DNA from 4 places in the Paenibacillus sp. FSL H7-0690 genome. Region 4 is predicted to be linked to each of the others. Evidence: riboswitches for the same ligand, from Rfam matches in the RefSeq annotation. Region 4 holds a riboswitch; each other region holds the start of a gene.

The links. A riboswitch is a leader RNA that binds a small molecule or an ion and turns the genes downstream of it on or off. The one in region 4 is predicted to bind cobalamin.
Region 1: it holds a riboswitch for cobalamin, as region 4 does, so the genes downstream of both, MHI32_RS04850 (DUF4430 domain-containing protein) here and MHI32_RS02725 (anaerobic ribonucleoside triphosphate reductase) in region 4, are expected to answer to the same signal.
Region 2: it holds a riboswitch for cobalamin, as region 4 does, so the genes downstream of both, MHI32_RS04175 (S-layer homology domain-containing protein) here and MHI32_RS02725 (anaerobic ribonucleoside triphosphate reductase) in region 4, are expected to answer to the same signal.
Region 3: it holds a riboswitch for cobalamin, as region 4 does, so the genes downstream of both, metE (5-methyltetrahydropteroyltriglutamate--homocysteine S-methyltransferase) here and MHI32_RS02725 (anaerobic ribonucleoside triphosphate reductase) in region 4, are expected to answer to the same signal.

What each region holds. Positions count from the first base shown of each region.
Region 1 is NZ_CP150281.1:1,097,067-1,102,793, reverse strand. It holds gene MHI32_RS04850 (DUF4430 domain-containing protein) at 1-2,062, opposite strand, end outside; cobalamin riboswitch at 2,232-2,435, opposite strand; gene MHI32_RS04845 (glycosyltransferase) at 2,563-5,559, opposite strand; gene MHI32_RS04840 (hypothetical protein) at 5,556-5,727, opposite strand, start outside.
Region 2 is NZ_CP150281.1:926,746-932,472, forward strand. It holds gene MHI32_RS04155 (carbamate kinase family protein) at 1-860, shown strand, start outside; gene MHI32_RS04160 (hypothetical protein) at 1,053-1,634, shown strand; gene MHI32_RS04165 (transposase) at 1,656-1,949, shown strand; gene MHI32_RS04170 (cellulase family glycosylhydrolase) at 2,019-3,740, opposite strand; cobalamin riboswitch at 4,082-4,283, shown strand; gene MHI32_RS04175 (S-layer homology domain-containing protein) at 4,446-5,727, shown strand, end outside.
Region 3 is NZ_CP150281.1:5,005,794-5,011,520, forward strand. It holds gene MHI32_RS22130 (DUF4349 domain-containing protein) at 1-835, opposite strand, end outside; gene MHI32_RS22135 (DUF1540 domain-containing protein) at 1,264-1,416, shown strand; gene metE (5-methyltetrahydropteroyltriglutamate--homocysteine S-methyltransferase) at 1,563-3,866, opposite strand; cobalamin riboswitch at 4,021-4,227, opposite strand; gene MHI32_RS22145 (undecaprenyl-diphosphate phosphatase) at 4,327-5,187, opposite strand; gene MHI32_RS22150 (DedA family protein) at 5,238-5,727, opposite strand, start outside.
Region 4 is NZ_CP150281.1:594,500-600,226, reverse strand. It holds gene MHI32_RS02755 (hypothetical protein) at 1-33, shown strand, start outside; gene MHI32_RS02750 (undecaprenyl-diphosphate phosphatase) at 309-1,112, opposite strand; gene MHI32_RS02745 (hypothetical protein) at 1,312-1,491, opposite strand; gene MHI32_RS02740 (hypothetical protein) at 1,930-2,100, opposite strand; tRNA gene MHI32_RS02735 (tRNA-Thr) at 2,330-2,401, opposite strand; gene MHI32_RS02730 (MTH1187 family thiamine-binding protein) at 2,494-2,802, opposite strand; cobalamin riboswitch at 3,181-3,416, shown strand; gene MHI32_RS02725 (anaerobic ribonucleoside triphosphate reductase) at 3,658-5,643, shown strand; gene nrdG (anaerobic ribonucleoside-triphosphate reductase activating protein) at 5,640-5,727, shown strand, end outside.

The sequences.
Region 1 (5,727 bases), 500 kb from region 4:
CAGCCGGTGAGATAACCGGATCAGAAGTGAAGCTTTCCTGATTCCACACCCACTTTTTCTGTGAAACCTTTACAGTAAAAGCTTCATTAGCTTTTGGCTGTGGTGGGGTAAGCACCACAGCATCTACAACCTGTGTATTTTCTCCTGCATAATAGACAAGCACACGATCGGATTCCTGTAGTTCGAACGCATCCATACCCACACTTGGATATATCCACTCCCCGCCGCGTGATACCACGAAGCTCCACCATCCGTCGTAAGTACCTTGCGAAACTCCATGGATACCTGATACAAAGTTGCCATAAGACGATTTGGTGATATCTACTTTAAAATCATCGGTAGACCCTAGTTGTTGCAACGCTTCAAGGGCATTGGAGGCTTTCAAAGTCCCCTCACTAATCAACCCTTCCGGGCCTTCAACGGTTAGCGAAGCTGTTACATTCTTAGAAATCACTTTTAGAGCTTTTGTATATTTAGCAATCGTTGGGGCTTTGCCTTCACGGTAGCCAGTTACAGTCAGTGTATAGTCACCTGCGGGCATATTTCCTGAGAATACGGCCTCACCTTTAGCATTCGTCGTTACCTTGTGAGCTCCAATTTGGACCTGAACACCCGCAGCTTTTGCAGTTACAGGAGAGGAAGTATTCGTAGCAGCGTCCCATTTCCACGTCTTACTAGTTACAGTGACGGTAAAAGAATCGCCCTCTTTAAGATTTGCTTTGGAAAGCGTAACGGAATCCACAAGCTTAGTGTCGTCTCCGGCATAATAAACCAGTACCTGATCTGAATCTTTAAGTACAAAATCACTCATGCCTACATCGGGATTAATCCATTTTCCGTCACGCGATACAACATACATCCATCCGTCATAACCACCAAAGCTTCCAGCAGCAATACTTCCGATGCCAGTCACATAACTGCCCGAAGGATTCGTGATCGGCAAGTTCGTTTGAAGCGCCAGCTTCTCTAACGCTCCAAGTGCGTTGCCAGCATAGGCGTACCCTTGTGCCAACGTGGCCTGTGGTCCCTCAATCGTTACTGGAGCGTAGATGAGTGAACTCTGAATGGAGGATTTGGAAAAATCGTATAGCTTACTGTTGCTTCCTTTATACAGCAAATTATAGGCAACCAGCGCCTGAAGCCCTTGCTCTGTCGCCAGAATATTACTGCTTCCACCACGGCTATGGGTGAAGCTACCATCAGCTAGACGATAGCTGAGCAGGTTCTCCATTAGATCCACTTTGTTTTTGGTGTATTCTAATCCACTAGGATCAACTCCGAAGGATGTGAGTCCAAGGATTGCTTGTGCGCTACTTTCAGCACTGTCACCGTAACCCCCATGGCTATCTTGAGCTGCAGATAACCAAGCTACGGCTTGTAGCCCTGCTAAGTAGGCTTCGGGATTATTTTTATGTGCCGCCAGAGCCGTCAAGGTTATCGCTGTCATATCAGGCTCACTTGCGCCTGAGGTTAGTGCAAAGCCCCCATCCGGATTCTGTTTGGAGAGAATCTCCGTAAGGAGCTTATCCGCCGTCCATTTCGCGTCACTTGGGATATTATATTTACCAGAATCCAGCGCAAGTAAAGCATATACCGGATTATTAAGCGTCTGTTCACTGAGCTTGCTATTATTATAAATTTTCTCAATCAGATTATAGCCAGGAGTCGTTCCGTTACCAGCAAAGCTAGTAGGATCTGCACCAATCGCTCTCACTGCGAGCACGATTCGAGCATAATCGGTTACATTGGTGAAATCGCCAGCTGCATCCTTTACTTTTTTCTCAAGCTCTGAAAGGTAACTAGCCGGCAGCTTGTACCCTGCTTGCGCTAATCCAATGGCTTGCCAATCCGATTGCACGCCACCTTTCAAGAGATATTCTGCAGCCGCATAAGTCGCATCCGCAACATTAATCCGCTCCGCAGCAGTTGCCTCCAGACCGGCGCCAGCGCCCGCTTCTGCAAATATTTGTCCCGCCGGAGCAAGAGATGTTCCTAGAATTGAAATGACCATGAATAAAGCCAGCCCAAGTGCTACAAACTTGGAAGACATGATTTTCTTCATTGTTTAACCTCTTTCTGTATAAGAATGGGTACTGCCGGGAATAAGACGCATAACATAAAGACCGCCCCTTTGGAGGGCGGTCAGGGAAGATTACAAATTGAGGCTGCGGCGCTTGCTTCCTGCCAACAGTCCATCTGTATATGTTCCACATTCTTACCCCACGAAGAATAGAAACGCTCACGAAAAAGGCAGGTCTCCTGGCTAATGCTTCATCGCTGTTCTTCACCTTCCCACCCTACCTTCGGGGCAGTGGCTTATAGAAGAAACGCTCCGCACATACAGTGGCGGGACCGCGCCGGACTCTTGCACCGGACTTCCCTTTTAAGCAGACGACTAGATTGATAGAGTCTGCACCTTTTCCAGTATGTAGTATCTTATTTTGACATCCATAATCATATCTATTAATACATAGCATGTCTATAGAAAAGCTTAGTATGGGCAGCAAAAAAATGAACAGCAATACGCCACCTTCCGGTAGTTATTGCTGTTCAGAAAGCTTGTTATTCGACTGTTCCATCCGGACTTGCAGTCGGGGAGGGTTCAGCACTTGAATCAGAAGCTGGTGGAATATTAGGGTCGGGATCTACGATCAATGTAAATCTTCCGGCTTTGATCATACTTTTCTCTAGAATTGTCGCTCCAGGCTCCAATGTAACCTCAACCTGATAGGAAGGTTGTTCACCTTCAGTCACAGCTGTTGCGGAAGGCAACCCAGTGCTGTCCTCAGTATTAGAGGAAGGCGTAGGAGACGGAGATGCATCAGCTACAGCATTAGTAGCATCTGCACCTTCTGCTGTTCCTCCAGTAGTGCCAGCGGCATCTGACTCGTCAGCAGCGTTTCCCTCATCCGTCCCATCCGTTGACGGCACTGGACAAGTCCCATTCGTAGCAGCGACCTTAAAGCTTTTATCTATCTCTGTAGACGAAGACATTAAACTAATCTCAGTCGGTTGAAACTGCACACAGTCATCTGCACTTGCGAAGGTGAACACCAATATGCTGCTCCCCTTATCTCCTTCGACGCTCTGATCCTTCAAGTATACTGAAGCTGGAGGCAGCATATTGCCTGCACTCTGAACAGGGGTCGGCTCAGGGCTTGTCCCCGGCAGAGCCGTCTTCGTATCATCCGGACGCAGCATACTGAATACGATAATTGCAATAATCACCAGAATACCCGTAATGGAGCCGGAGATTAAGAGTCGAAATCGGCTGCGGCTGATCCAGCGCGCCAGCGGGGAAGCCAGTTGGGAGCGGGCTTCATTGTACACATTTTGCAGAGCAGGCCGAGCTGCCGCGACATAGTTCTTTCGGAATTCCCGATTCTTGAACGCTTCACGATCACTGCTCAGGAAATACTTCAGAATCGCCTTACGGTAACCCGGTTGCAGCTTTTTATTCGAAACCGTAAATAAAGGATTGCCTTGCGACCAAGCAAAAAACCGATAGATGATTTCTTTGTCGGAACCGGCTTTACGCTTTAACAGCTCCAGAAGCGCATCGTAATCCAGCGGACCCCCTTCACGCTGAGTTGTATAGTAAAAGGCTAGCGGAAGCCGTTCAAAGGGTTCCAGAACACGCACCTCTTTTAGCAAACGACGACCCAGTAGCTGCACATCGTCTAGTTCCTGCGGAGACAATCCTGTAAAAATCTCCTCATTCGGCTTCTCTTCACCAAACCAGCGGTAAGCGGCACGCAGCGCATTCTCTTTCTGCTTGCTAATCCTATCCAGTGGCGGCTGCCAATCGACAACATTACCATACCGTAAAAAAACTACCTCCAGAAGCTCCTCCTGCGTCATATCAGAAAGCGATAAGCGGTTCAGTAAGAATCTATCTGCTGAAGCAGCAAGATCCTGCATTAGGGAGAGTGCCTTAGGAGCAACTCCTGTTCCTTTGCGGCGATCTTTTTCTGCCTTATCTACAATTTCATGAATTTCCGCCACAGAAGCCACCGGATCATGCTCCAGCTGGAGCTTTTCTAGCAAATAATCCTTCACAGCATTTTGAGCAAAAGACTGCTCTAACGCCACTGGCAGGAACCGCCCCCAATGGAGCACAAAGCTCAGAATATCCGCAGATCTGGACGCCGCAGCTAGTCTTGATTCCATATAAGGCTCAAGTAGCTGCTTACGGAAATAAGTTTCAGACATCACGCGCTGGAAGTAAGCTGCACTTAACTCATCATTACTCTCAATGATCCCGTAAGCAGCACTCAAAATATCCTTGCGGCCCGCTTCCACACTATGAAGCATCCCATTGATGAAATAATCCACGATTCTGACCCTGTAATTGTGATCCTTAAGTACAAAATACTCTTTAAAGCATTCCATAATCGCCGGATCTGGCACATTTCTTTGCCGAATCAGATCAAATTCCCGGTCAAACCGTTCTAAGAAAATATCATTCAAGCGGATTCTAGAATGAATTGCACCGTCTGGTTTAAGGTAAGAAAGCAAACCACTTAGCACCGCACTCTTGTTTTCCGTATATAAATGCTCGTTCCCTTGCTCAATCTCATAAAATATAGCCAGCTCATTATAGAAAGAAAGGGTTAGCTTGTGCTCAGAACTCTCTCCACGCAGAATCTGATCGGCGAAGCTTACGAAGTCGTTAATATCTCCTGGATTCAGCAGTAATAGCTTCCACACCAAATCAGCATAAGGCTGGCGGGTCTCGCCAAAATCGACATTCCCCATCCGTCCGGAAGCCAAATCAAAGGTATAATCCTTCTCAATACTGCGGTCACCGGGACGAAGTGAACCTTTTTCCACAAAGCTAAGATGTATATATTTACGGCTTTGCGGTTCATTCGCATAGGTAATCACGCCTAATCTACGGCGGAATTCATACGGCAGCACGCTATACAGAATTTCTGTAAGCTCCACCGCCCGCGCAGACAACTCGGTGATAGGTACGTTTAGAGCCACGTAGATTTTTTTCTTACCTGCTACAGAGAGCATCACAGCTTGCAATAACGCCTTGAATATCCCTTCATCAATCCCTAACAAGCGTAAGCCTGCGATTGGATCAGGGCTGCGGTCTGTGCGAACAACTGGAATAGAGGGCAGCTCCGGCAAGGTTCCACCAAGCTCTCCCGTATAACGCTCTGCAAAATCAGCATGCAGCCAGTCTCCATAGCTCTGCACAATTTCTTCGGAACGTGAAGCAGGAACTACATAGTTATGTGCAAAAAAAGCGCTTCGTTGGCCTGTGAAATCGGCCGCTTGATAACGACTAAGCCCAATAACTGTATCCCCGTTCTCAGCATGAAATAGGTGCAGCGCACCAGGATATGCAGCCTCATCCTTCTCTCCACGTGCGGTTAACTCCGCAGGAGCATCGTAGAGGCAGAAGGGATGAAGGATTTTTTTCACAAAATTATTGTCTAGACTATCTGATTTCGCTACCGTATCGAAGCCTTCTGTGGAACGAAACACTCCGCGACGTTCGCGGGTGTACATCTGTTGGGCGATTGTTGACCCTGAGAAAACATTCACGGGCCGTCGCTCCCCTCAATATACTTCAGCTTATGCAGCAGCCAAATAAAAGGCTCGTCTACACGAATCGGGCTTACTACACCCTCAATCTTTTGATTCACAGGATTGCTGCCCAACGCAGATACTGCAAAATAACCCGTATTCGCGAAATAAACATCCATCGTATCT
Region 2 (5,727 bases), 330 kb from region 4:
GTGAAATTGCTGTCAATATCGCTGATCTGGTGCAAGCAGACAACGATGTGGTGGTTACTCACGGCAACGGTCCACAGGTTGGATTCGAGCTGAGACGAAGCGAGGTGGCTTCGGAAGTCACTGGAATGGATGTTACTCCGCTGGTCAATTGCGTGGCGGGCACGCAAGGGGGCATAGGCTATTTAATTCAGCAGGCCTTAACAAATGAATTCATTCATCGCAGATTAGACAAAAAGGTTGCCACAGTCATTACTCAGGTCGAGGTTAGCAAAAATGATCCGAATTTTCAGTCTCCCTCGAAACCAGTGGGCTCCTTCTTCACGCTTGAGCAAGCAGAGGAGATGAAGCGTGCCAAGCCAGATTGGGTCATCATTGAGGATTCAGGACGAGGTTACCGCCGTGTTGTTCCATCGCCTAAGCCGATTGATATCGTTGAAAAAGACGTCATTAAATCACTCATTGAGACGGGTTATGTGGTAATCGCTGTTGGCGGAGGCGGGATTCCTGTGATCAAAACCGAAAATAATACCTACGAAGGTATCGATGCAGTCATTGACAAAGACTTTGCTACAAGTCTGCTGGCCGAACAGATCGATGCAGAATCTCTTATCATTACAACAGGAGTTCCTCAGGTATGTGTGAATTTCGGTACGCCTGAGCAGAAGGCTCTTGAAGAAGTTACAGCGGCAGAAATGTTGGTATATGCGGAGCAGGGTCATTTTCCTGCTGGCAGTATGCAGCCTAAAATTGAAGCAAGTCTTAGTTTTTTGAAAAAAGAGGGACGCAGAGTTATCATTACCAATCCGGAAAATATGAAAGCTGCGATGAGCCAACAGGCTGGCACACATATTGTAAATTAATAAGATCTAATTTATCTCATCATTTCATGGAGACCGCCACTGATCTAAATCAGGGCGGTTTTTTGACATATTCATGAATTGTTATCTAACTGTTGCTTTCAGATGGCCATATTCTGGTGAATAAAAGGAAGATAAGAGGTAAAACTATGTCCACTATAGAGAAAAAAATACATTAAAATGCGGGGGTAAAAGATGATATCGAATAAAGGAACAACACAACGTTTTTCTAGGGCTACAATTCTTTGTTGTATTTGTGCATGTACGGTATTGCTAAGTGGTTGCACTAAAGCAGCGGATGAGACTCAAGTGCCTACTCCAACAGCTCAAGTAGAAACTGCAGCACCTTCTGCAGAAGCAACTACACCTGTACCTACAAATAACGCAACAGAACAACCTCTAACATCTGCGTCACCCGGCTCAAATACTGGGAAACTTCCAGAGGGGGTTAGCGTTCAGAGAGTTATCAAGGAGGTTTCGTTAAAAGATAACTATCATAAAAAGGTTGAGCTGCTAACTGACGGAGGCAAGCGGGTCACCATTACAGATCCGAATCAAAAGATTGTTTTGCAGCAGATTGAATATGACGGAAGGATCACTGCGGTTAAGGGTAAACAGGTTACCGTTCAAGTGGAGGGCGGTAAAGAGCAAACCTTAACGATTCCTGATCATATAGTCATTGAAGATGAAGACAAGCTCGGATTGAATAATGGCGTTGAAATCGAGTGGACGGTAAATGCAGATGGACAAATCGAAAGTGTGGAATTGGACGATTAAAAATTTACCGAGGTGAGCTGGATGAAATTTCTAATCGTACTTGGTAGTATTCTTGTTCCCATTGTTATGCTGATGTTACAGGGGAAATCGATAAAGTGGCGTATGGTTTTTAATGTTGTTTCGGTCTTAAGTGCGATTATCTTTGGAAATATTTCCGCCTTGGCGATTTACGAGATATTAAGAGATCGCGCTGTGTTTATGACCTCGATCCATGCGATATTTTTGAATCCAATGTTTCTTATTACCGGAGCCTATCTTGGCGTATATTTAATTTATCGGTTGATGATAATTTCGTATGACGAGGTTTATATGTGATCGGTACAATACAAATAGGGATGTTCCTGCGAAGGACACCCCTATTTGTGTTGTTAACAGGACCGATGCTTAAGAGGACTTTCCTACAACGTTTGTTCCGCTCTTCGTGATCTTGTAGGTGATAATATCCCCATTCCAGAAGTGGAACTTCAGGATAACCTCGCCGTCTTTAACATCTTTAAAGAACGCGGGAAGCAGCTTGATTTCTTTAGTGTTATAAGAAGGTGAGAAGGTATTGCCGAATTCCTTAAATGGAGTCCAGTCCTGCGGACCTGCATTGCCACCAGCGGTATACACAGCTTCCATTGTGGCAAGCTGGTTACCATTAAAGGTGGTCGGAATGGCAAAGGATTCAGTCGTGCCTTTTGCATCGCTTAATTTAGCTGTGTCATACACAATCACCTTAAGTCTCCACGCAACACCCTTGTTGAATTTCAGAGTCAGCACGGCATTTTCACCGTATTTTTGGTCAGCTGTGAGCTTTTTAAGTTGGCTGGCTTTGAGGATGAGCTCCTCACCATTTAAGGTGTAATCTTTACCTTTGGTCAGATACTTTCCGTTGGCACTAATGGTGGTTAGCTTATTGCCGTTCAGGTTCAGCTTAACCTTGGTATCTTTGATTTGTGCACCTTTTTTTAGGTAGACCAAATCGCTTTCGGTGCTGGAGGAACGCTCCTTCAGACCAGACATTAATACATTGTGGAGTTCAGGATCAGACCACTTATAAGTTTTACGGTTGAAATGCTGCCCGTTATCCCAGAGCATGGAAGTCATTTTCTTTTCTTTCAAATAATAAGTCAGATACTCGAAGAATTTAAGCTTCTCGCCCTGTTCAATCACACCCGTGTCTTTATCGAAACCTAATAAACCAAATTCGCCGACGATGACAGGGATGCCTTTAGCTACAAATGTATTGTAAACGTTATCAAAAGTTTGAGTGATATCGTTTTTTGTATCTTTTTCAAACGTGGTGTAGCCGGCAATGTTCACACTAAAAGGCCAGAAGCCATAGAAGTGAACGGTCGCAATAATATTTGGATCGTTCAGAGCCGTAATCGTCTTATAGAGATGATCCATTCTTGTTTGCGTAGGTGAAGACTCTAATGAAGGTAATACAAGTGGGCGGAGGTCGTTTTTCCCACCGGATTTCCGCACGATTTGATAGAAAGAGTTATTAAGTTCAGTAAGCATTTGCTCCATTTTTGCTTCGTCTGTGCTTCCACCATCGGTGAATCGAGGTTCATTTATGCTCTCGAACATCAGCTTATCGGAGTTGTCCTTGAAGCGATCGGCAATTTGAGTCCAAGCTGCATTATAACGTGCCAGCGTTTCATCGTGTTTTTCTTCCATATGGCTTACCCATAGCCAGGAATCATGATGGACATTAATCATGACATAAAGCTTGGCGTCCAGTGCCCAGCCGACAACTTCTTCCACACGATCGAGGTAGGCCTTTTCTAGGGTATAGTCTGGTGCCGCACCCATGTGAGTATCCCAGGTCACAGGAATCCGAATGCTTTTATAGCCTTGAGCGGCGATCTTTTTAATAAGATCTTGGGTCACACGTGGATTGCCCCAGGAGGTTTCATCCTCACCTGTAGCATCTAAAGTATTGCCAAGGTTCCATCCGGGCTGCATTTCGTCTACATAGGATTGGATCTTACTCTTTGGCGCTGCCTTAGCTTGTTGCTCGTCCTTAGTTGCAGCTGCGGCCATGGATGAGAACAGAGAGAGCAGAAGAGCGGTGACAAGTGTCAATGATAAGAAGGATTTCTGGATTCGCGTAGTCATTGAATTCTCCTTTGTGAGATAAATTTAGGATGCTTGGACCTGGCTTTGACGCTGTACTCGGTGGTTAGATGAATACAAACACCTCCAGTTTTATTTTGTAAACGCTTTCTGAATATACCCTAACATAGAATACACTTAGCGAGTACCTTACTAATTTGTGGTAAATTCATATAAGAATTAGTGATTTAAATTAATTTACCCCACACTTGGATAAAGAAATTATTTGAATAACCCTACTCGTAGAAATTGGTTATTCAATAGGATTATCTCTAGCTGCCCGTTATACAAAAAAGAAATATAACATGACAAAAGCATATATATTAGATATGATGAAGCATGAAAATTTAAAATTAGAAATAGGTGCCAACTATGAATGTTGCGGAAGTACAATCATAGATTGGTTAAATGGAAAGCGGGTGTGAATCCCGCGCGGTCCCGCCGCTGTGAAAGAGGAGTCCTTGCAAAATGCCACTGGGAAACTGGGAAGGCAGCAAGGGTGATGATACTTGAGCCAGAATATCTGCCTTTTTCTGTTACACCATCAAACTCTACGATCGATAGAGAGGTGCTTGAATAGTGTTTGCCAGCTATTACTGTGGTTCACTATCTTAACCTCTTGACGTTTATGTTGAGTGGTTTTTTTGTGGTTATGAGAAAGTTTATTCTGTTTTTTATCATAGGTATGAAGGGAAGGGTTATGGAAAAATGAAGAAAAATAAGTTTTTAGCGTGGTTACTTATTGTAGCTGTATTTATTACGACATTCTCTACAAGTGTAATCCCGGCTCAAGCAGATGGAGCAAGCTCTACCCTTAAAGGGTATGTATCTGTATCCGTAGAGAAATTCACCTTAGGCCAAGGGTATATTAAGGAACCTATTAAAGTTCCGATTTATGAAGGCGATAATGGCGCATCTTTAATAACACGTGCGCTAGGTGATGGGAATTATAGATATTTAGGAAATATAGATAGTGGTTTTTATTTATCAGAAGTTAAAGATAGTGGCAGAAGCGAAGTCAATATTCCACAATATATTTTAGATATGATTTCAGCCGATGGGAATACAGTCAGCACTAAAGCAGACCCCGAGTGGTTAAGTCAGTTTGACTACACCTCCATGTCGGGTTGGATGTATGCAGTAAATAATGTGTTTCCTCCGTTTGGGATGACCGATTATAAGCCTCAAGACGGTGACATCATTCGAACTCAGTTCACCACTTATGGCTATGGTTCTGATCTTGGCGGCTGGGGGGAAATCCCAGTTCAACTTGCCAATAAGGATGCTTTAACTGCGGAAATCGCCGAGATTAACAGTGCCCCTAATAAAGAAACTATTTTGGACAGACCAGTAGTGCAATCGGCAGTTTATGAAGCCTATTCCGTGCTCGAAAACATGGCAAGCTCTCAAATAAGTGTAGATCATGCGCTTGTCGGTCTTAATAATGCATTAGACATAGAACCCCCTGTTATTACAGTAAGTGGCATACAAGATAAACAGGAAGTATCCAATAAAGAAATAAGCTTCAAAGTAGCTGTCACAGACAATGTATATAGTGACATTACTCCAGAAGTGAAGCTGAATGGAGTTACTTTATCACCTGCAAATGGGGAGTATAAAGCTACTCTGAATTCAGGCAGTAATGCAATTACTGTAACGGCTCTTGACGGAGCTGGAAACAAAACAAATGTAACTTATCAGGTTACTTACAAACTGGAAACTTCAGTTGCCGTCAAACAACAGTTAGATAAAAACCTTGCTTATATTTTAAATACTGTAAAGAATCCAACGTTTGGAACAGGCAGCGGAGAATGGTCGATCCTTTCTCTGGCCCGGGCGAACTATACAGTACCTAACGGTTATTACGATCTTTATTACAACAATGTAGCAACGAAAATAGCATCAATCATTAAAGAGGATGGAAAACTCGACGCCAATAAAAGCACAGAGAATTCCAGAGCAATATTAGGACTTACCTCTATCGGAAAAG
Region 3 (5,727 bases), 2.5 Mb from region 4:
ATGCCCGTTCTAGCAATGGACCTTGCTCTGCCTTTCCCTTCACGGCTAAGCTCTCATCCGTCTGGTACACTCTAAGCTCTACCGTTGAAAAAGATACGTTCTGATCTATATATCGCATTCTGCCTTTGATCTGCTCAATCGTTTCTTGAATCGAACCAAGCTCGTTTGCAAAGGCGACCAGATCACTTGATTTCGTTGCTTTTTTCATAAACTCTGTGTATTGAGCTTCCATTAACTGCTTTGCCTTTAGACGCGACTCCAGATCAACATACTCCTCCGAGACATCCTGACCTTGAATACTGCGCTGTAGCGATTCGTGTTTTACTTTTTCCAAATTATTCAGAAAAGGAGAGAACCCGGAGGCAGGCACCTTAAGGATAAACGTCCCTCCTTGCTCATATTGCGACATGTTTTCGTTAAACTCTATAATATATCCTTTAGCCATCGTTACCATGTTGCGGATTTCAGTCTGAGCTTTACCGTAATCTTCTACTTCCATAGTCAGATTGGCATGATAGATTAGCTTCTTGTTCAATCCTTCCACGACATCACTGCCCGTGAATCCCGCGTTCCCTTGATCCGTGTTCTCTGATGTCAAACCTTTTTCAACTGGGGCTTCGTTGCCTCCCGCTGCTGTCTCAGCTTCTGCTGAGGTGCTCTTATCCGCTAATGTAGCTTTCGAAGATTGCTCAGTGGTTGCTGCAGCAGAATTACTCGTATTTCCGCCGTCACCAGCTAATTTGTCTGCCGCCGAATTGTTATCACCCGAGCCACAACCTGCCAATACCACCGCAAGAATTAATAAACATAAGTAATGCAGACCCCATTTGCGCATTCTCATTCCTCCAAAAGTGTAGTGGTTATCCCTAGCATTGTAACGTTACGGAATGTCATGTTCTGTACAGATCTCTTCCGTCTCTCATTTCTATAACGCCCCAAAACTTGGAAGGTTGCACTGGAATATGGAATTTCGGTAAATTTCTTTTGGTTTTTCTTGTTGAATACACAAAAAGCCGCATTTCTGCGGCTCTTATTGGACATATTTTTGATGTGGGAAGGTGACCCGAAAGTTAAAGAACTCATTTGCTTACAAACTCATTATTTGGTACAATTACCACGTCTAACCTAGTAAAAAAAGCCAAATACCCTCTATTCATAATGAATGAGGGCGTGACACGGCTTTGTTGAGACAAGCTCCACCTTGCTGAACAGAGCCGTTCATTGAATGATACTATCAATTACTATAAGGGGAGGTGAACCCTCATGGCAAAAGACGTAGTTTGTGAAGTTAACTCCTGCACCCACTGGGCAGAAGAGAACAAATGCAGCGCTGAATCGATCTTCGTAGCTTTCCACAGCTCCCAAGAACCAAAACGCGCAGAAGAAACAGATTGCAAAACTTTCGAAAGTAAATAAGTAAATGCCTGAAGGGACCCTCCACGGTTCCTTCTTTTTCTTTTTCATTCTAACAAGATTGAGAATTATTATCAAGTAGCTGATTATAAAAAAATAAGTGAACTAAAAAGCCAGGGTAAATTACCCTGGCTCTAATTTATTTATGTCTATTTTGATGCAATAACCCCTGACTTTTCCCTCGCAATAGCAGCAGCGCTTACCATGTTACGTAGTGCATCCTCTGTCTCCTGCCAGCCACGTGTTTTCAGACCGCAATCCGGATTAATCCAGAACTGTTCAGGGTCCAGCACCCGCAGCGCACGATCGATATTCGCCGTCATTTCTTCTACAGCCGGAACCCTCGGACTATGGATGTCATACACTCCAAGACCAATTCCTTTATCATAGGCCTGCTCCTCAAAGCTGATAATCAGCTCCCCATGGCTACGTGAAGTCTCAATGGAGATTACATCAGCATCCATAGCCGATATGGAATCGATCATGTCATTGAATTCGCTATAGCACATATGCGTATGAATTTGTGTCGTAGCCTTCACATGGTTCGTAGCAACGCGGAACGACTTCACTGCCCAGTTCAGGTAATGCTCACGGTCTTCTGCCTTAAGCGGAAGTCCTTCACGTATAGCCGGCTCATCCACTTGAATCATTTCGATGCCTGCATCTTCCAACGCTTTTACTTCATGGCGAAGGGCAAGAGCAATTTGATTGGCTACCTCTTCCCGGCTGAGATCATCACGTACAAATGACCAATTGAGGATAGTTACAGGACCCGTCAACATTCCTTTAACCGGAAGCTTCGTCAACGATTGTGCATAGACACTTTCTTTAACAGTCATAGGCTGTATAAATGCAACATCCGCGTAGATCACCGGTGGCTTAACGCAACGGGAACCGTAGGATTGAACCCAGCCATTACTAGTAAACAAGTATCCGTCCAGCTTTTCTCCGAAAAACTCCACCATATCTGTACGCTCGAACTCACCGTGGACCAGAACATCCAGACCTAGCTTTTCTTGGAAGGTAATTGCATCCGCGATCTGCTCACGAACAAATCCATCATAACGCTCCTGATTCCAGACCCCTTTACGCCATTTCAATCTCGCCTGACGCACTTCTACTGTCTGCGGGAAGCTACCAATTGTAGTGGTTGGCAGAAGTGGAAGCTGCCATTTCTCTTGCTGCACCTTTAAGCGTTCAGCAAAAGGCAAACTGCGTTGGTCCGGCAAAGCTGCAAGTGCAAGCACTTGCTCCGCCACATCCTTACGGCCACGCTCAGGTAGTGCGCGGAATGCTGCAATAGCTTCACGACTAGCGGCCAGCGCTGCTTTAGAAGCTTCTCCTTTATCTGCGAGGGCTGCTCCGAGCAAACTAAGCTCTGCAAGCTTCTCATCGGCAAAAGCTAACGCATTCTTAACTGTCGCCTTCTGCTTCACCTCACCTTGAACGGTGACTGGGACATGCAGCAGACTGCAAGAAGGCTGAAGAATAAGACGATCAAGCGGCACATGAACACTGAGCTTTTCTACCAGTTGCAGCTTAGCGTCTAAATCGGAACGCCAGATGTTCCGTCCATCAATAATTCCGGCACCCAGCCATTTGTCCTTCGGCCAGCCAAGACGTTCGATAGAAGCCAGATTTGCTCCACCATCGTGCACAAAGTCAAGACCCAAGCCTTGAACAGGCAACTCTAGCAGTGCCTCCAACGGTTCAGCAGCTTCGAAATACGTCTGTAAAATAATATTCAAGCCCGGCACGGAGCCGGCAATTTCTGTGTATATCGAGTTAAGCAGTGTTAATTCTTCTTTACTTATGCCTGTAACAATCGCTGGCTCATCGATTTGTACCCAGCTTACCCCTTCTTGCTTCAGTTCCTGTAGCAGTTGAACATAGACTGGAACAAAACGTGCAGCAATCTTGGCGATATCTGCCGCTGCGTAACCTTTGGACAGCTTAAGGAAGGTATACAGACCTAAAAGTACCGGTTTACCTTCAATCCCTGCCTGCGATTTAGCAAAACGATAAGCCGCTAGAGGTTTATTTTCAGTCAAGCGTGGTGTTTGTGTGCCGATCTCTGGAACGATATAGTGATAGTTCGTATTGAACCATTTGGTCATCTCACAGGCAGTAGCCTCAGCATTACCACGGGCCATTGCAAAATAAAGATCAAGCCCGATGTCGCCGCCATCATACGTGTACCGTGGAGGTACAATTCCAAACATAACAGCCGTATCCAACACATGGTCATAAAAAGTAAAATCATTCACCGGAATAAGCTCAATTCCTGCCTCTTGCTGGGTCTTCAAATGCTGCAGCTGAATTGCTGCCATTTCGGAGCGGAATTGCTCTTCATTTATTTTCCCCTGCCAGTAGGCTTCCAGTGTCTTTTTCCACTCGCGGTTCTTTCCGATTCTCGGATATCCAAGATTACTTACTTTTACTTTATTCGTCATCTCGATACACTCCCTCTTCCATCTCTTATTTCAAACTCCAAAGCTACTTGCTTTCCTATAAAAAAGAGCGCCCTTCCCTAAAAAAGTCAAAGGGAAAGACGCCCATGATATACCCATGGTTAACGTCTAACACCTCCCTATCTTCCGTAGGTGAAGCAGTGCTGTTGAAACAGGCAGGTCTCCTGGCTAGCGGCGTCAACATCTTGAGCAGTCTTCCCAGCAGTAGTAAATTGCCAGTGACCTCTGTTGCTCGAGATTCTTCCGTTACAGTGGCGGGACCGCATCGGCGTCGAACCGAATTTCCCTATTAAGCCTACCGAATTACTATTTTCCGGTCAGCACCTGTCTCCGATATCATTCATCATTTGAGTGTCTTAATCTGATGTCATCATACGTGAAAGCCCCAGCAATCTGCAATAGATTACTGGGGCTTCTGTTATATCGATTCCTTATAACGGACTTAGAAAAATACGAAATATACTACAGCAGCAAGAATTATACGGTATATAGCAAACGGTAAGAGCTTGATACGATTGATCAGTTTTAAGAAGAAACGCATCGATAACAGCGCAAATAGGAAGGCACTAATAAAGCCTGCAATAAAAAACGGCAACGCGTCCATGGTGAAATATTGCCAGTTTTTCATCAGTGACAACAGACTGGCACCTGCCATGATGGGTACTGCCATAATAAACGTAAAATCAGCAGCGGCACGATGGCTCATCCCGAGGAGTACTCCACCAGAAATCGTCGAGCCCGAGCGTGAAAATCCAGGCCATAACGAAAAACACTGTACAAGACCTACACCAAGTGCCTGTTTGTATGTAATCTGATCTACACTCTCAGTTCTGATCTTCTTCGGCCCAAACAGATCGGCAATAATCATTAATATAGCCCCAATCACTAGACCAATTAACACTGTTGAGGTAGAGAATAAATGCTCATCAATATAATCATTAAACAGAACACCTAACACACCTGCAGGCACTAACCCTACCAGAACCTGAGTCAGCTTGAGATGCCCGCCCTGCTCCAACTGCGGTAGCTCCTCTGTTACAGGATCCAACTGCTTACGGCTGAAACGCTTTAAGCCTAACAAATCAATGAACCGATTTCTAAAGATCACAACAACCGCTAATATTGAACCCAGTTGAATAACTACTTTGAAGGTATTTGCTGTATATTGTCCAAATAACTCCTGTGATTTCAGCCACATATCATCAACAATAATCATATGACCCGTGGAGGATACTGGAGCAAATTCGGTTAAACCTTCAACAAGCCCCAAAATAATGGCTTTAATAATCGTTAATAGCTCCATTTGTTTCCCTCCTTTTTAATAGTCATTTCTATTATCAGTCCACTACCCGCTTAGCCCTCAGTGTTCATTCTCCGGCTGCGTTTGCGGAAGTACAGAAACCCAAGAATAACTAATCCGCCAGCAATTAGTACATAGACTACATTGGAGTACACATCCATGTACACGGCAATGTCTTCCCAGGATTCGCCCAATACCGCGCCAATAAGCACAAGCAGCAAATTCCATCCCAATGTGCCAATCGTTGTGAAGATCATAAATACTCCAAATTTCATGCCCGACATTCCCGCCGGAATCGAAATCAGACTGCGGACCAGCGGAACCATCCGACAAAACAATACAGTCCAGTAGCCATATTTATCAAACCAGGCGTCAGCCTTGTGGATATCTTTTTTACTGACCCTAATTAGGCTACCCCAGCGTTCAACCAGTTTCTCTAACCGGCTCACATCCAATAATCGGCCAATATAATAGAGAATTACTGCACCCAGTAGTGAACCAGCCGTGGCAGCAATGATTACACCAGGGATCGTCAAGCTCGTC
Region 4 (5,727 bases):
GTTAAGTATCAGTCGAACTATAATACTTGGTAAGCAAAATCCCCACCTTAAACTGGTGGGGATTTTCATATTCCCAAACACTTGTAAAATCACTTTGTGATATTAATGGTAGAAGAAACAAACGAGGGATAATGGCTAGCTGTAGAAGTGCTTACACCGAAAATTCATTCCTTAGTTCATAGACTACTTGAGCTTTGTCTTGTTTGGTGATTTCCCCTTGTTTTAACCTCTAGTTAAATCTGTGCAGGATATGATGTATAGCCTTTTTAAAAGCTTCTTTCCCATGATGTTCATATTGACTAATCCAATTACTGTATGACAATTAAATAGAAGAGAGCTGCTAAAACAAACCGGTATAGAGCAAACCACTCCAATCGAAGTCTCTTAATCAGTTTGATGAACGTCACTACTGCAATCATTGCCACAAGAAAGGATGTCGCAAAGCCAATTAACATTAGAAGCAAATCGTCAGAACTCAGCAAATCACGACTATCGTACAAATCCAACAAGCTTGCACCAAACATAACAGGCACAGAAATAAGGAATGTAAAATCTGCAGCGGCTTTTTGGCTAGTGCCAAGCAACAGGCCACCTGAAATCGTCGAACCTGATCTCGAAAATCCCGGCCATAACGCCAAGCATTGAAACAGACCAATTCCGAAAGCCTGTTTATAATTAATCCCATCGATAGTATCAGCGGTTTCAGTCCGCCTATTCCGCGCTGCAATGATCATCAACACGCCACCAACAACTAGACCTATCAAAACAGGGGTTGGGCCAAATAATTGGCTTTTTATTGTGTCCTTGAAGAGAAGATATAGGGTTAATGCTGGTAACATAGCCAAAATCATATGAATGACATTTAATCCTTTGCTTTTGGAAAAATCCATTCTAATCATATTAACCCCAATCTCCAAATACCTTTTCCAATAAAGAATTAAAACTGCCATCACTGCACCCAACTGAATAACAATTTTAAAAGTTATTGCAGCATCTCCCTCAAAGCTAAGCAAATCGCCTGCTAGAATAAGATGTCCAGTAGATGATACTGGTAAAAATTCAGTTAAGCCCTCTATTATGCCAAGTATTATTGCTTTAATTACATCAGTCATTAGTGCATTGTCCCCTTTCGGAAATAAAATCATTTAATTTCCAGTATAAGGGAGACAAGTAAACTTCCCCATCGATTAACCTAACAATATTCAATTCAGAATGACATAATTGTCACATTGCTCATTATTCCAATCTTAAGTAACTCCTTTATTAAACTATCCTTTCCCGTTAGCATAACAACAGTATCAAACATTAAATTCAACCTGTATCAATAAAAAATCCGTTAACCTTCTGAACTTGCTGCCCGTTATTTTGGATAATCAATTTCAGAGCATGCAGCAGATATGAATACCGAAACGTAACTTCCATTTGATCATTCTGCAGCCGCGTGCGTGGAGCCTCAATGACCATCATGATTCCAAAGCGCTGAGAAACCACACAGAACCGCCACCCCGACCAAGAATTGGGGGTCCTTTTTTTGCAAAACACAAAATATTAAGTATAATGTTATTGTCGAAACGCTAAGGCGTCTGTACAGGATGGCTACCTGGCACTGATGATGGCAGGCCAAGCGCTTTATAAAGTTTTCTTTATGTGTATTTATACTTTAGGAGCGTGGTTATCTATGAAAATTAATATTACCGCACATTTTAACATTGATATTACTTTATCTCTTCATCTGTTAGCCGTAGCCAGTCTTGCTTATGAACTCAGTTCACTGACGAGCTCGTGAAATTCGAGCGAAAAGTATCTGTACTAAGACACCTTGTGGTGTCTTTTTTATTTTTATAGTAATTACCATCTAACCGATCTGCCCCCGCAAGAGAAAAGCAGCTTATGCTGCTCCTCCTCCACCATTCTTCATTCTGATTGCTGTCAGCTTGCGCCACACCTTCCATCTGCTCGACAGTGACCACTAGTCATACCGTTTTCATTAGCGATTTCGCGCCATGTCTTATCTTCCTTGATACGTTTCTCCAGAAGAACAGGGAACGGCAGGGGCTGTCCATCATATTCGACTTCAGGAAAGATTAGGCCATTCATCAATAAATATCACCCTGGATACTTATTCACATGTTCTCCCCAACTTGCAGGAAGCTGTGCCCCGATGTATCGGAGATTCTATTCTAGGAACCCGAAAAGAAGTGGAGAAAATTGACGAGACACCCACTTTACTCGACTAAAGGTTAGAAGAATGTTAGAAGTTGATGCTTGTACAAAAAAAGGCGCAGTTCCAAAAACCCGGGAACACGCGCCACTATCGACTTTGTAAGGATGCTGGTGAAGGGAATTGAACCCCCGGCCTACGCATTACGAGTGCGTTGCTCTACCCCTGAGCTACACCAGCTTAACGCTGTTTTTCTGCCAAACAAAAAATATTATACAACTTTCAGCCAGAAACGCAAGCCTATTCTCCCTGTTTTCCGCCCTTCTAAACTGCTAATCCACCTGTAGCTTACGCTCCACAGACTCTAACTTTCCACGGCTAGTAGAGGGTTTATCGCGGCGGTCGTCTATTTTAAGTGAGGTAGAGACACGTTCTGCACCTGCGGAAAAAGGAGACTCATGCAAAGCTTCTACCGCGGCAAAAATGCGTTGCAGAGGCCCTTCGATGATCGTCCCCATGGACGTAAGTTCATAAGTAATCCCTTCTACTGTCTTCAGCACCCGCTGCATATCCGCAACATAGCTGCTAAGACTGGTACTGCCTGTTCCAATTGGAATAACTGTAACTTCAGCAATAGGCATGAGAATACCTCCTCGAAATTTTATAGTAGCTGTCTCCTTCCATTGTAACAATTCCACCGCTCTGTCACAAACTAAGCAAGATTATCCTCCCTTATCTCTTCTATTTCTTCTGATTACTCCAAAATATGACTTTGGGCTAAGGGTATTTTCTCATGAGCAAATTCTAGGGTCATCTGCACTATATTTATGGACTCTTTGTGGCATCTTTTCGGACAATTTATGAATCATTTCGCATCTCCCTGTGGATCAATTGTGGATTACTTATGGACAGCCTGTGGATCATTTGTGGAGTACTTTTAAAGAACCCGCTCCCCGCGCGGGTTTTCTAAAAAACTGTTTACAAACACAACATCTTGGGTTATTTTTATCTAACGACAACAAAATATAGTGGAGACAGGCGCTTTGATCCTTAACCGGATTTAGAGCTTAATAGGGAAGCGCGGTGAGAATCCGCTGCGGTCCCGCCACTGTAACCGGATGGCCTTCTTAAGCTTCTGGGAAGCTTGAGAATCCACATCTCCCGGCAAATGCCACTGAGGGTTAGGAACACCCTTGGGAAGGCGCCGAGAGATCCCACGGAAGCCAGGAGACCTACCTGTTTCGACGACACCAACTATTGATGCCTGCGAGAAACAGGGATGGTGTCCGCATGCGGTCATCTACGTAGAGACCTCTGCAAATATCCGTGTGGATATTTACATAACGCATCGGGCATTTTCTGCCATCCTCGGGTAGGGGATGCTTTTTTTATGTAATCTGAACAAATATACGACTGCTTATAGCAGTCCAACTTCTTATGGATATATGGATTTGATGATAGATGTTTTTCTTTTATACTGAGAGGAGAGCTGTACAATGACGTTGTTGGAGAGACAATTTAATGGAGTAGAAAATGCACGGGAAGTTCTTTTAGAAGAGCTCATTGATTTAGGCCGGGATATTATCGACAGTCGGGATATGGACCTATTGCGCGAGAATGCCAATTTGAATGGAGAGAGTTTCTCCGGTAAAATGAGCAAGTTCGGCAGTGAATATTCAAAATGGTACGCCCGCAATTTTACGATGCCGCCACAGCTAGTGCAGGCTATTGATGACAATGTCGTCTATGTGCATGATCTGGATCAATACGCGATTGGAACGACGAACTGTATTTTTATCCCGTTTGATAAACTTCTCCGTGAAGGTTTCAATACCGGCAACGGCAGCGTTCGTCCTCCGAACTCAATAATGACAGCTATGTCTCTGGTAGCGATTATTTTCCAATCCCAGCAAAATGCTCAATATGGTGGTGTATCCGCCAATAAACTCGATTACGATCTGGCACCTTATGTAACCAAATCCTTCGCCAAGCTGTTCCGCAAGGGTCTGGATTATTTTGAAGAAGGACAAGCTGACGAATCTTTGGGCGAGATTACGATGAGCCGGACCGATCTGGCGGAGTCATATCCAAGAGCGTTCCGTTTTGCACTAAAGGAAACCGAAATCGAAACCCTGCAAGCGGCTGAAAGTATGGTACATAATCTGAATACCATGTCCAGCCGATCCGGTGGACAAATACCGTTTACCAGCATCAACTACGGTACTTGTACTTCACCAGAAGGTCAGCTTGTGATCAGTTCTCTGCTAACCGCAACTATGAACGGACTTGGCAGCGGAGAAACACCAGTGTTCCCGATTCAAATCTTCAAATGCAAGCAAGGAATCAATCAACAGCAAGGCGATCCTAACTATGAACTGTTCCTAAAAGCAGCTGAATGTTCTGCGCGCAGACTATATCCAAACTTCGCTAATCTGGACGCTCCGCTCAACTTGCAGTATTATGATTCAAGTGATCCTGATACGGAGTTCGCTACAATGGGCTGCCGAACCCGAGTGCTCGGTGACCGTTTTGGGCGTAATCATTGCTCTGGGAAGGGCAACCTTTCCTTTAATACACTAAATCTGGTTCGGCTAGGTCTGGCACACGGCACAGTAACAGGCAGACGTACCGTCGCAGATGAAGCTGGCTTCTATGAAGATCTAAATCATTATATGGATATTGCGCTGGAAGGACTTCTCCATCGCTTCCACATCCAAACCGCACAAAAAGCTAAAGCTTCCGATTTCATGATGCGAGAAGGCGTTTGGGAAGGCGGCGAACATCTTGCACCCGATGACACTGTAGGCGATCTGCTGAAGCATGGCAGTCTGTCTCTTGGCTTCATCGGTATGGCGGAATGTATGAAAGCTATGTACGGCAAACACCATGGCGAGGATATGGAAGTTCATGCCAAGGCGCTGGCTATCGTGCGTCATATGCGGGACTATTGCGATCGGAAAAGTGAGGAACTGGATCTTAACATCACCCTGTTCGCTACTCCAGCAGAAGGTTTGTCCGGTAAATTCACCAAAGTTGACCGCAAGGTACTGGGTTCCATTCCGGGCGTAACCGACCGTGAATATTATACGAACTCTTTTCACATCCCTGTATACTTCGATCTGGGTGCTGCTCAGAAGATCAGCTTGGAAGCTCCTTTCCATGAATACTGCAATGCCGGGGCTATTTCTTATGTCGAATTAAACGGCAATGCCCGCAACAACCCATCGGCTTTTATCAAAATCATTAAATATGCGCTCGAACAACAGGTCAGTTATTTCAGCATTAACCATCCGATTGACCGCTGCTCCAGCTGTGGATACGAAGGCGTAATTGGGACAAACTGTCCTTCCTGCAACGCAAATGAGAATGACGTGCACATCCGCCGTTTGCGCAGAGTTACAGGTTATTTAACCGGCGACTATCAGACCCGCTTTAATGCCGCCAAACAAGCTGAAGTTCGGGATCGCGTTAAGCATCTATGAATATTTGCGGTTACTATCCGGAGTCGATTAACGAGGGAGAGGGCATGCGGGCCGTCCTCTTTCTCAGCGGCTGCCGCCATCGTT